DNA from 3 places in the Halomonas sp. HG01 genome. Region 2 is predicted to be linked to each of the others. Evidence: predicted binding sites of a transcription regulator. Region 2 holds the regulator's gene; each other region holds the start of a gene.
What was found. Region 2 encodes FNR, which switches genes on or off when oxygen is low (the NO sensors DNR and NnrR bind a similar motif). Its sites were predicted from a motif close to TTGATNTANATCAA; they were not measured.

Region 1 (3,995 bases), 1.7 Mb from region 2:
ATGGCGCGTGACCTGGGCGACGGCGAGACCATCTTCATGGTCATGGTCAACGCCATCTTCCACCCGGTGATCGCCGGCGTGCTGCTGGCCGCCATCCTGGCCGCGGTGATGTCCACCGCCGACTCCCAGCTGCTGGTGTCGTCCTCGGCGCTGACCGATGACTTCTACAAGGCCATCTTCCGCAAGGATGCCACCCAGGGCGAACTGGTGTGGGTGGGCCGCTTCGCGGTCATCGGTATCGCCGTCATCGCCTACCTGCTGGCGCTGAACCCCGACTCCACGGTGCTGGGACTGGTGTCCTACGCCTGGGCAGGCTTCGGTGCGGCCTTCGGCCCAGCGCTGATCATGTCGCTGTTCTGGCGCCGCATGAACACCTGGGGCGCGCTGGCCGGCATCGTCGTCGGCGGCGTCACCGTGGTAGCCTGGGCCCAGATCTCCGGCGGCATCTTCGATCTCTACGAGATCGTGCCCGGCGTGATCTTCGCCTACATCGCCATCGTGGTGGTGAGCCTGGTGACTGAGGCGCCGACCGACGACATCACCGCCGAGTTCGACAGCCTCGAGGAAGCCGCCTGATCGCGGCATCCGGACGAGAGAGCAAGCAAGAAGCCGCCTGCGGGCGGCTTCTTTCGTTTCGTCATCCCGTCGTCACGTCCCCGGGGCGGCGAGATCACCCCATCAGCCCCCTGCCCAACAGCGCCAGGGCGAACAGCGGCAGGGCCGCCCGGCTCCAGGTCGTGCCGGAGAATCGCCACAGCCCACCGACCGACATGGCCACCGGCCGCGCAAAGGCGCCACCCAGCGCCCAGATGCCCAGCAGCACCAGCACTGCCCGCCAGGGCCAGTCGAGCCCCTGCACCAGCGCGGGTTGATACAGCAACCATACCGACAGCCCCGCCGCCGTCAGCAGCGCGACCAGCGGCCTGTCGCCCGCCCCCAGCCTGGCGGGAAACCGCGTCTCGAAGCGCATGGCCATTCCCTCTCGCCGTCGCCTGTCTCACCGATCCAGTGAAGCCGAAAACCTCGAGATCGGCGAATCCGTGCAGGAAATGTGAAAGCTATACGCCTCCTGTACATCATAAGTCCCTGTCGGCAGGCGCTTTCGTTAAAGCAGGAGAAAACCGCCAGGGGTTTGATAGAAAAATCCTACAAGACATTTAGAAACAGTGTTTTTATACTGACCACATTCCATGCGATGACGCCGAATCGGTCGGCGTCGGCATCCAGGACGAACCAGGGAGGTTTCCCCATGAAGATGACCCGTCTGATCACCGCCACCGCCATTGCCGCCGCCGGCCTCGTCGGCGCCCAGTCCGCCATGGCCTACCAGGCCGGCGACATCTACGTGCGCGGCGGCATCGCCAAGTCCGAAGTCAACGACGACATCGGCTCCCTCAACGGCGACGATATCGACGTCTCCGACGAGCGCGGCTTCTCCTACGGCCTGGGCTATCAGTTCCACGACAAGTTCGGCGTCGAGCTCAACGGCACTCAGGACATCGAGCACGATGTGGCCATCGGCGGCACCAACGTCGGCTCCGTGGACCGCCGCCCGATCAACCTGATGCTCAACTACTACCCGCTGGGCGGCACCGGATCGCGCATCCAGCCCTACGCTGGTGCGGGCCTCAACTACACCGACTTCAACGACGTGACGGTTGCCGGCCTGGATGTCGATGACTCCTACGGCGCCGCCGCCCAGCTTGGCGTGGACTTCGCCCTGACCGACCACCTGCTGGTCGGCGCCTTCGCCAACTACGCCGATGTCAGCCCCGACATCGAGATCAACGGCCAGGATGCCGGCGACATCGACGTCGACCCGGTCACCGTCGGCGGCGGCTTCACCTACCGCTTCTGATCCGCGCCACGCCATGACCACCAAGACGCCGGGCCCCGTGCCCGGCGTCCTGTTTTGACGTGCATCAATTCAAGCCGCGAACCATTTTGCCTTGAGTCAAATCGGCGCCGCGGCGCACCCCGTAGACTGGAGCCCTCGCTTACCTTCACCGAGGAGCCAGCCTCATGCGCCGCACCCTGATTTCCACCCTGATCGTCGCCACCGGCCTCGCCGCCAGCAGCCAGGTGCTCGCCTACGGCGCCGGCGATATCTACACCCGCGTCGGCGTGGCCAAGGTCGCGCCCAAGAGCGATAACGGCGATCTCGCCAGCGGCACCTATGAGGTCGACGTTCAGGACGACAACGGCTTCGCCTTCACCCTGGGCTATCGCTTCACCGACAAACTGGGCATGGAGCTGCTGGCCGCCGAGCCCTTCGAGCACGACATTCAGCTCAACGGCGCCAACCTCGCCTCCACCAAGCACCTGCCGCCGACGCTGACCCTGCAGTACTATCCGCTGGGTGGCACCCAGGCGCGCGTGCAGCCCTATGCCGGCGTCGGCGTCAACTACACGCATTTCTCCGACGAGCACATCGACGGCGGCGATCTGGAGCTGGAAGACTCCTGGGGCGCGGCCGCCCAGCTCGGCGTCGACCTCCTGATCGACGAACACTGGGCCCTCAACGCCGCCGCCTGGTATCTCGACATCGACACCGATGCCGAGCTCGGCGGCACCGACATCGGCAACGTCGAGATCGACCCGCTGGTGGTGATGGGCGGCATCAGCTTCCGCTTCTGAGCCGCGTCGACATGCCATGCAAAAGGCCCGCCGAACGGCGGGCCTTTTGGCGTGCGAGCAGCGTGACGAGTGTCGGCGCCGCTAGCGGGCGGTATGGCGCGACAGCCCCAGCGCCTTGAGCGTCTCGTCGTCGAGGCCGTGGATGGCTTCCACATCGGCCAGGCGGGCGTGATAGTAGGCACTCAGGAAGGGCTTCCCGGCCAGGAGGTGGTCGAGATACTCCCGCGCCGGCCGCAGCGCCTCGCCGGTGGTACCCGGCGCGGCCACATAGACCCAGGCCTCGATGGGGCCTTGCCCCGTGTGGATGGGCAGGCGCAGCCGATCGTAGTCGTGGGGGTAGCCCTCGAAGGGGTCCATGCACTCGATCTGCTCCGGGGCGAGCAGCTCGAACAGCGCTCCCTCGACCCGCTCACCGTCGGCGGGCACCACGTTGGCGTGGCTGATGCCGGCCACTCGCGAGGCCTTGTCGAAACGCAGGGCATGGTCGCGCAGCACCCCGGGCAGGGCACGCCGGGTCGTGCCGATCCGCGCCTCGATCCGGGCGGCGTTCATGTTGCTGCCGTAGGCGAAATAATAGGGCATGGGCGACTCAGTTCTCGGTGACCAGCTGGTCGATCCGCTCCACCACCTTGCCCATCAGCACCCGCTGGCTGGCCTTCGCCCCTTCCTGGATCAGGTAGGCGTCCACGGCGGGGGCCACGTCGCAGCTCGCCGGCATCGGTGCGCGCGCCTCGACCAGCGCCTCGAGCCGGGCGATGAACACGAAACGCAGCCACTGGGGCAGCGACATGGTGTCGATGCAGAACGGCTGGGAGCTGTTGAAGGCCTCCGGCGCGGGCTGCTCCATGCGCCACAGGTCGGACGCCTTCATGGTGGACTCGAGTTCGCGCAATGCCTGCTCGAGTTCCTGATGAACGGTCATGGGGAAATACCTCTGATCTGACTAGGGGACCATTATCCCGCGCCTGCACGATGCGGGCCACCCCCCGTCACGCCTGCGCGGCGGGCAGCACCTTGCGCAGGAAGTCCCGGGTTCGCGGGTCCTCGGGCGCCTGGAACAGCCGCGAGGGCGGGCCCTGCTCGACGATGCGCCCGCCCTCCATGAACACCACCCGATCGGCGACGTCCCGGGCGAAGGCCATCTCGTGGGTCACCACCAGCATGGTCTGACGCTCGGCGGCCAGCTGCTTCATCAGCGCCAGCACCTCGTCGACCCACTCCGGGTCCAGCGACGAGGTCGGCTCGTCGAACAGGATCACCTCGGCCTGGGCGGCCATGGCGCGGCCGATGCCGACCCGCTGCTGCTGGCCGCCGGACAGCGAGGCCGGATAGGCGTCCGCCTTGTCGGCCAGGCCGAT
Region 2 (3,995 bases):
CCGCGGCCTTCGTCTTCGGCCTGCTCGGCGGCGCCCACTGCATCGGCATGTGCGGCGGCATCATGAGCGCCCTGAGTTTCGCCGTGCCGCCCAGCCTGCGCCATCCGGTCCGGCTCGGCGGCCTGCTGCTGGGCTACAACCTGGGGCGCATCGCCAGCTACGTGCTCGCGGGCGCCCTGGCCGCCGGGCTCGGCACCCTGGTCGGGCTGGCCCCCGGGGTGCGCCTGGCGCTGCAGGTCCTGGCCGCGACGATGCTGATCCTGATGGCGCTCTACATCGCCGACTGGTGGAAGGGGCTGCTGAGGCTGGAGGCCCTCGGCAAGCGCCTGTGGCGCCGCCTGGAGCCCCTCGGACGGCGACTGATGCCGGTCGTGACGGTGCCCCAGGCGATGGCCCTGGGCGCCGTCTGGGGCTGGCTGCCCTGCGGACTGGTCTACTCGATGCTGACCTGGAGCCTGGCCAGCGCCGATCCGCTGCGCGGCGCGGCGCTGATGGGCGCCTTCGGACTCGGCACCCTGCCGGCGCTGCTGGCCACCGGCCTGGCCGCGCGTCGGCTGGGCGGCCTGATCCGCCACCCGGCCACCCGCACCCTGGCGGCACTGACGATCATCGGCTTCGCCCTGTGGCAGCTGTGGGGGCTGTGGCCGGGCGCGATGCCCCACGAGGCCGGCCACGCCGGGCAGCACTGAACCGCTTTCGCCGTCGCGCTTGACCCAGCGCAACACCGCCCGCTTCCGCGACCGCTAGCCTGATGGCATGCACTCCCGGAATCCTGCCATGCCCGTCACCGCTCCTTCCGACTTCGGCGCCGACGACTACGCCGCGGCGCTGGCCGCCAGCAACGCCGACGCCCGTCCCCTGTCGCTGCATCTGCGCCTGCCGCTGCGCCACGATGGCGACGCGCGCGTCGATCACGCCAAGGGCATGGACCCGTTCGAAGTCGACCTGGCCCGACTGGATCGCGAGATGGTGCTGGTGCGACGCTGCCTCGCCCCCGATCGACGGATCGAGGCCCTGCACTGGGGCGGCAGCCTGCCCCCCTGGCTGAGCCTGTCGCGGATGAGCGGGCTGGTCGATCGGCTGGCCTCGCGCTTTCCCTTCGAATCGGGACATTGGCGCGACTTCACCGTCGAACTCGATCCCCGTGCCACGGATCTTCTCACCCTGCGCCATCTGGAGGCACTGGGCTTCAACCGCCTGAAGCTGGTCATGCGCCTGCCGAGGGCCGACCGCCCGGAAGCCCTGACGCGGCTGCAGTCACGCATCGAGCCGCTGCTCGACGAGAGCGTCCGCATGGGCTGGCACTCGCTGAACCTGGTGCTGATCGTGCCGCCGGCGACGCCCGAGCAGGAGGCCGCCGCGGCGCTCGCCACGCTGATGGCCATGACGCCGCCACGCCTCTCGCTGCGCCCGGACCCCGCCTGGCAGGAAGGCGAGTCGACGCTGCCGGCGACACTGCTGGCTCGGATCGAGGACCGCCTGGCCGGAAACGGCTATCGGTCGCTGGGAGGCGGGTTCTACGCCCGCCACGGCGCCGCGCTGGAGGACGCCCGGGCGCAGACGCGACGCGAGCAGGCCCGCGACCGGCTGGGGCTTGGCCCCGGTGCCATCTCGCGGCTGCCCGACGCCGTGGCCTGCAACGCCGGCTCGGCCGAGGACTATGCCGCGGCGCTGGATGAGGGGCGACTGGCCACCGCATCGGGGCACTGGTCGCGCTGCCGCCGTTCGGGCGCGGGACACGGCTAAGGGATGCTATGCCCGGGCGGGTGCTATCCGCCATAATGGGGAAGGCAAGCCCCGATCAAGGAGGACAGCATGCCCGATATCGCAGCCGGCAGGCGCCGCTCACTGCTGCACGAGACCCGCTGCCGGACCTGCAGCCTGAGTTCCCTGTGCCTGCCCCTGGCCCTCGAACTCGAGGACATCGATCAGTTCGATGCCATCATCCGCCGCCGTCCGCCGCTCAAGAAGGGCGAGTCGCTTTTCCGTCAGGGCAGCCCCTTCACCAGCGTCTATGCGGTTCGCTCCGGCAGCCTCAAGCAGATCACCAGCGAAGGCGGCGGCATGGATCAGCTGACCAACTTCTATCTGCCCAGCGAACTGGTGGGGCTGGACGGCATCGACGAGTCGACCTATCCCGGCTCGGTCATCGCGCTCGAGACCACCACCGTGTGCGAGATCCCCTTCGATCGCCTGGATGCCCTGTCGGAAAGCCTGCCGGAGCTGCGCGCCCAGCTCTACCGCAGCATGAGCAAGGAAATGCGCGACGACCGCCGCATGATGCGCCTGCTGTCGCGCAAGACCGCCGACCAGCGGCTGGCCACCTTCTTCGCCAGCCTCTCCGACCGCTTCCGGCGCCGCGGCTACTCCGCCTACAGCTTCCGGCTCTCCATGTCCCGGGCCGACATCGGCAACTACCTGGGGCTGGCCGTGGAAACCGTCAGCCGCATCCTGGGCCGCTTCCAGCAGCAGGGCCTGGTGGCCGTCTCCGGCCGCGAGGTGAACATCCTCGACCTGGACGCCCTGGCCAAGCTGGCCGAGGAAGAGGGCTGCCGCTGACGCGCCTTCGCCGCGAGCGGGAAGCCGGAAAACACACCGCCCCCATGGCCGGCAGCACATGGGGGCGGTCTTTGTTAGGTTCTTCCCTCTCCCGACACGAAGTGCCGCGCTCCAAGCTTCCCGCTTATCGCTCCTGGTGCAGATCGATGCGGTCGGCCTGCATCTTCGCCTGCTTGTCCTCCAGCCCGGCGAAGTCGAACAGCTCGCGGTCGGCCAGCTGCGAGGGGGCGACGTTGGTGACCGCCTTGAACATGCTTTCCAGACGGCCGGGATGCTTGGCCTCCCACTCGGCGAGCATCTCCTTGACCACCTGACGCTGCAGGTTCGGCTGCGAGCCGCACAGGTTGCAGGGGATGATCGGGAAGGCCATGCGCTCCGAGAACTCGGCGATGTCGGCCTCGCGGCAGTAGGCCAGCGGGCGGATGACGATGTTCTTGCCGTCGTCGGAGAGCAGCTTGGGCGGCATCGACTTGAGGCTGCCGCCGAAGAACATGTTGAGGAACAGCGTCTCGAGGATGTCCTCGCGATGATGACCGAGCGCGATCTTGGTGGCACCGATCTCCTCGGCATAGCCATAGAGGGAGCCGCGGCGCAGCCGCGAGCACAGCGCGCAGGTGGTCTTGCCTTCCGGGGTCTTCTCCTTGACCACCGAGTAGGTGTCGCGCTCGAGGATATGGTAATCGACGCCGAGCCCGTCCAGGTACTCGGGCAGCACGTGCTCGGGAAAGCCGGGCTGCTTCTGGTCGAGGTTCACCGCCACCAGCGAGAAGTTCACCGGCGCGTTGCGCTGCAGATTCCGCAGGATCTCCAGCATGGTGTAGCTGTCCTTGCCGCCGGACAGGCACACCATCACCTTGTCGCCCTCGCGGATCATGTCGAAGTCGATGATGGCGTTGCCGACCTGGCGCCGCAGACGCTTCTGCAGCTTGTTGAACTCGCGCTTGGCCTTGGCGTCGGGCGCCTCGGCGGACAGGGTCGACGGCTCGGCCGAAGCGGCCTCATCGGCGGGACGGGGATCGAAGGTCACGGCATCTTGCATGGTCGGGGCGCTGCCAGGGCAATCGGGGAAAGGGAAAGGGCGCCTATCCTACCACCCTGCCGCCAGGCTGGCGACGTGGCGCGCGTTCAGCCGCTGCGGCGCTCGAGCAGCGCGTCGCGGTCCAGCCGCAGGTGCATCAGGGCCGTGGTCACGGCGGTGCCCAGCACGCTGTGGCGCCCCATCAGCGGCACCTCGAGCTGCGCGGCGACCCGCTCGAAGGCCGGTGCCACCTCGAGCCGCGAATGATGATGGTAACGCTGGTAACGCTGGACCAGGTCGATGCCGGCATTGGGCAGGTCGAAGCCGAATCGGGCGCGCAGCGGGCGGTTCAGCAACGCCAGGTCGCGATCCAGCCGCCAGCCGACCAGCGGGCGATTGCCGACGAAGTCGAGCAGCC
Region 3 (3,995 bases), 1.7 Mb from region 2:
TGCTGCGCCTCAAGGACCGCCACGAGCGCGACTACTGCGTCGGGCCGACCCACGAGGAAGTGATCACCGACCTGGTGCGCCGCGAGATCGCCAGCTACAAGCAGCTGCCGTCGAACTTCTATCAGATCCAGACCAAGTTCCGCGACGAGATCCGCCCGCGCTTCGGCGTGATGCGCTCCCGCGAGTTCGTGATGAAGGACGCCTACTCCTTCCACATCGACGAAGCCTCGCTGATGGACACCTATCAGGTGATGTACGACACCTACGTGCGCATCTTCACCCGCCTGGGGCTCGACTTCCGCCCGGTGATCGCCGACAACGGCTCCATCGGCGGCACCGGCTCCCACGAGTTCCACGTGCTGGCCGACTCCGGCGAGGACGACATCGTGTTCTCCACCGAGTCCGACTACGCCGCCAACATGGAGAAGGCCGAAGCGCTGGCGCCCCAGGGCGAGCGCGCCGCCCCCGCCGAGGAGCTGCGCCTGGTCGACACGCCGGACGCCAAGACCATCGCCGCGCTGGTCGAGCAGCACGGCCTGCCGATCGAGAAGACCATCAAGACGCTGATGGTGCACGCCACCGAGGGCGGCCTGATCGCGCTGCTGGTGCGCGGCGACCACGAGCTCAACGAGGTCAAGGCCGAGAACCTGCCCGAGGTGGCGAGCCCGCTGACCATGGGCACCGAGGAAGAGATCCGCGCGGCGGCCGGCGCCGGCCCCGGCTCGCTGGGCCCGGTGAACCTCGACATGCCGGTCGTGATCGACCGCAGCGTGGCGATGATGAGCGACTTCGGCGCCGGCGCCAACGTCGACGGCAAGCACTACTTCGGCATCAACTGGGAGCGCGACCTGCCGCTGCCCAAGGTCGCCGACCTGCGCAACGTGGTCGAGGGCGATCCTTCCCCGGACGGCCAGGGCACGCTGTCGATCAAGCGCGGCATCGAGGTCGGGCACGTCTTCCAGCTGGGCCAGAAGTACAGCGAAGCGATGAATGCCACCGTACTGGACGCCAACGGCAAGGCCGCGCACCCCTGGATGGGCTGTTACGGTATCGGGGTGAGCCGGGTCGTGGCCGCCGCCATCGAGCAGAACCATGACGACGGCGGCATCATCTGGCCGGACGCCATCGCGCCCTTCCACGTCACCGTGGTGCCGATGAACGCTCACAAGTCGCAGCGCGTGCGCGAGGAAAGCGAGCGTCTCTATCAGGAGCTCAGCGCCGCCGGCTTCGACGTGCTGCTCGACGATCGCGACCTGCGCCCCGGCGTGCGTTTCGCCGACCAGGAACTGATGGGCATTCCCCATCGCCTGGTGGTCGGCGACCGCGGGCTGGACAAGGGTGAACTGGAGTACAAGGGACGCCGTGACAGCGACGCCACCATGGTCCCCGCCGGGGACATCCTCGCCTTCCTGCGCGAGAAGATCGACGCCCGGTAAGCGGTACCTGACGGCCGCCCTGGCGGCGGCCGCCTCCCTGCTGCTGGCGACGCCGCTCGTCGCCCAGCCGCTCGAGGACCAAACGGGCAGCGACTTCCTCGATGCCCTCTCCGTGCGCCCGGTCCTGGACCGGGCGCCGGTGGTTCAGGCCCTGCCGCCGCCCCCCGCCACGCTGCGCCCGACCCTGGACGGCGCCCGGCAGACGCCGCGCTCGCCCGCCGAAGTGTGGGCGGCCCGCCAGTGGATCAACGACATGGCACCGCGCTTGGCGCGCTACGTGCCCGATGCCGATCGTCGCCAGACGCTGCTGGCCCGCATCCATCAGGAAGCGAGCCTGGCCGGCCTTCCGCCTTCGCTGGTGCTGTCGGTCATTCAGGTCGAGAGCGCCTTCCGCGCCGAGGCGGTATCCTCAGCCGGCGCCGTGGGGCTGATGCAGATCATGCCGTTCTGGATCCGGGAGCTCGGGCTGCCCGCCGACGACCTCAAGGACCCCATCCGCAACCTGCGCTACGGCTGCACGATACTGGCCCACTACCTGGCGGTGGAGGACGGCGATCTCACCCGCGCCCTGGCCCGCTACAACGGCAGCCTGGGCAAGACCTGGTATCCCGAGCGAGTGATGCGCGCCCTGGCCCGACGCTGGACGCCCGCGGCGCCCGGCCTGCCGGAACGCCTGACCGCCGACCGTTGAGCAAGCCTCTCCCCGGACGACGCACAAAAAAAAGCCGGCCCCGAAGGGTCGGCCTAGTGGGGGGAATCCCCCCTCCCCTGACGACGGTGGAACGGTGGATCAGCGCTTCTTGTTGCGACGATGGTGGTCGCGGATGACGAAGGCGATCCAGCCGCCCATGAAGGCGATCATCATGCCGACGGTGGCAAGCCCGAAGATCACGGCATCATCCCAGTACATGGTGCTTGCCTCCCGTCGCGATGTGATGACTCCACTCTAGCGACCCGACACGGGCGATACGCTGATCTGCGTCAAGTGCGCCGCCCGGTGCGTACCTGCCGGCCGCACGGGCTTGATCCAGGTCAGTTCCACGACCGCACGACGCACCCGAGGAAAGATCATCGGCCCCGGAAACGGTGCCGCATCGCGCTGAAGGGCAGCAAGAAGGGAGGACGGGAGGAAGGAAGACAGGAAGACAGGGCGGGAGAGAAAGAGGGGGACACGCGGCCACGCCGATGAGGACGCGGCCGGCGCTCTCGGGTCCAACGCTCAGATCACCTTCTTGTCTTCCACCTGGTCCGGCGTGGTGCCTGGCGGCAGCGGATGGCCCTTGGCCAGCTCGGCACGAGTGGCCTCGCGCACCTCCAGTACCTCAAGCCGATAGTGCAGGGTGCGTCCGGCCAGCGGATGATTGGTATCGATCCGCACGCCGTCGTCGCGCACCTCGAGCACGGTGACGATCTCCGGGCCGTCGTCGCCACGGGTCTGGAAGCGCATGCCCGGGGCAAGGTCGGGCACCGGGAAGGCATCGCGGCCGACCTCGCGCACCAGCGCCTCGTCGCGCCGACCGTAGGCCTCGTCGGGGGCCAGGGTCACCTCGAGCTCGGCGCCGGCCTCGCTGCCGGCCAGGGCGCGCTCCAGCCCGGCCATCAGGTTATCGTGGCCGTGCAGGTATTCGAGCGGTTTCTGACGGGCACGGGAATCGTCGAGGATCTGGCCGTCCTCGTCGCTCAGCACGTAGTGCAGGATCACGACCCGCTGGGGGGCGATGGTCATGGGACCTCCGGTACGGGGAAATGAAAGGAAGGGGGAATCGTATCAGTCGCGGCGGCGCAGCCGGGAGACGGGCATTTCCAGGCGCTGCTGCTGATGCAGCATGTTGAGCAGCACGATGGCGCGCTCCTCGCCCTTGTGACTGGCGAAGACCGCCTGGAGGTCCTTGAACGGCCCCTCGGTGATCTCCACCGTCTCGCCGGCGCGGAAATAGACGTGAGCGACGTCGTCGTCATCCTGGCTGGCCTGGCGGCGCAGGACCTCGATCAGCCCGTCACCGACCGCCACCGGCATCTCGCCGCCGAAGGTCACGAGCTTGAGCACGCCCCGCGTCGAGCGGATCGGTCGCCAGTTGCTGACCAGCCGGTCGAGGCGGATGAACAGGTAATAGGGGAAGAGCGGCTCGCTCACCCATTCGAGCTTGCCTCGGCGCTTCTTCTGCACTTCTAGAACAGGATGGAAGACCTCGTAGCCCTGGTTGCCCAGATGCTCGGCGGCCCGGAAGGACTCGCCGCCCTTGCACTGGATCGCATACCAGCGCGGCACCGCGTCCTCGGCGCCCTCGAGAGAAAGGTCGTCATCTCGCATGTCGTCGATCGTCTCTGGCTGGTGTCGGCGCCGGGGCTCTGCAACAATCGGCGGCGCGCGCCGCCGGCGTCACCGAGCCCCGTCGTGGGCGACATCTTAGCATCGATGGCCCGGCGCGTGACCTGACCCATCGCAAGGAGAGCCCCGCCATGCCGACCCCCACCGCGCACCGCAGCTGGCGCAGCGCCCTGTCGGTCTATCTGCGCGCCCCGGTACTGACCATGCTGTTCCTGGGCTTCTCGGCGGGC

Region 1: the regulator FNR is predicted to act here: its motif matches at 1,913-1,926, upstream of UN84_RS04690 (OmpW/AlkL family protein).
Region 3: the regulator FNR is predicted to act here: its motif matches at 2,459-2,472, upstream of ccoM (cytochrome c oxidase subunit CcoM).

The regions. Positions count from the first base shown of each region.
Region 1 is NZ_CP022134.1:1,011,846-1,015,840, reverse strand. Features, by position in the region: gene putP (sodium/proline symporter PutP) at 1-576, shown strand, start outside; gene UN84_RS04700 (hypothetical protein) at 671-976, opposite strand; gene UN84_RS04695 (OmpW/AlkL family protein) at 1,250-1,858, shown strand; gene UN84_RS04690 (OmpW/AlkL family protein) at 2,023-2,637, shown strand; gene UN84_RS04685 (gamma-glutamylcyclotransferase family protein) at 2,719-3,219, opposite strand; gene UN84_RS04680 (YqcC family protein) at 3,227-3,559, opposite strand; gene UN84_RS04675 (amino acid ABC transporter ATP-binding protein) at 3,627-3,995, opposite strand, start outside.
Region 2 is NZ_CP022134.1:2,940,449-2,944,443, forward strand. Features, by position in the region: gene UN84_RS13990 (sulfite exporter TauE/SafE family protein) at 1-689, shown strand, start outside; gene UN84_RS13995 (hypothetical protein) at 778-1,746, shown strand; gene fnr (fumarate/nitrate reduction transcriptional regulator Fnr) at 1,816-2,559, shown strand; gene ttcA (tRNA 2-thiocytidine(32) synthetase TtcA) at 2,684-3,598, opposite strand; gene UN84_RS14010 (DNA polymerase III subunit epsilon) at 3,685-3,995, opposite strand, start outside.
Region 3 is NZ_CP022134.1:1,288,889-1,292,883, reverse strand. Features, by position in the region: gene UN84_RS06020 (proline--tRNA ligase) at 1-1,436, shown strand, start outside; gene UN84_RS06015 (lytic transglycosylase domain-containing protein) at 1,549-2,127, shown strand; gene ccoM (cytochrome c oxidase subunit CcoM) at 2,227-2,346, opposite strand; gene UN84_RS06010 (FKBP-type peptidyl-prolyl cis-trans isomerase) at 2,656-3,162, opposite strand; gene rfaH (transcription/translation regulatory transformer protein RfaH) at 3,205-3,747, opposite strand; gene UN84_RS06000 (AmpG family muropeptide MFS transporter) at 3,897-3,995, shown strand, end outside.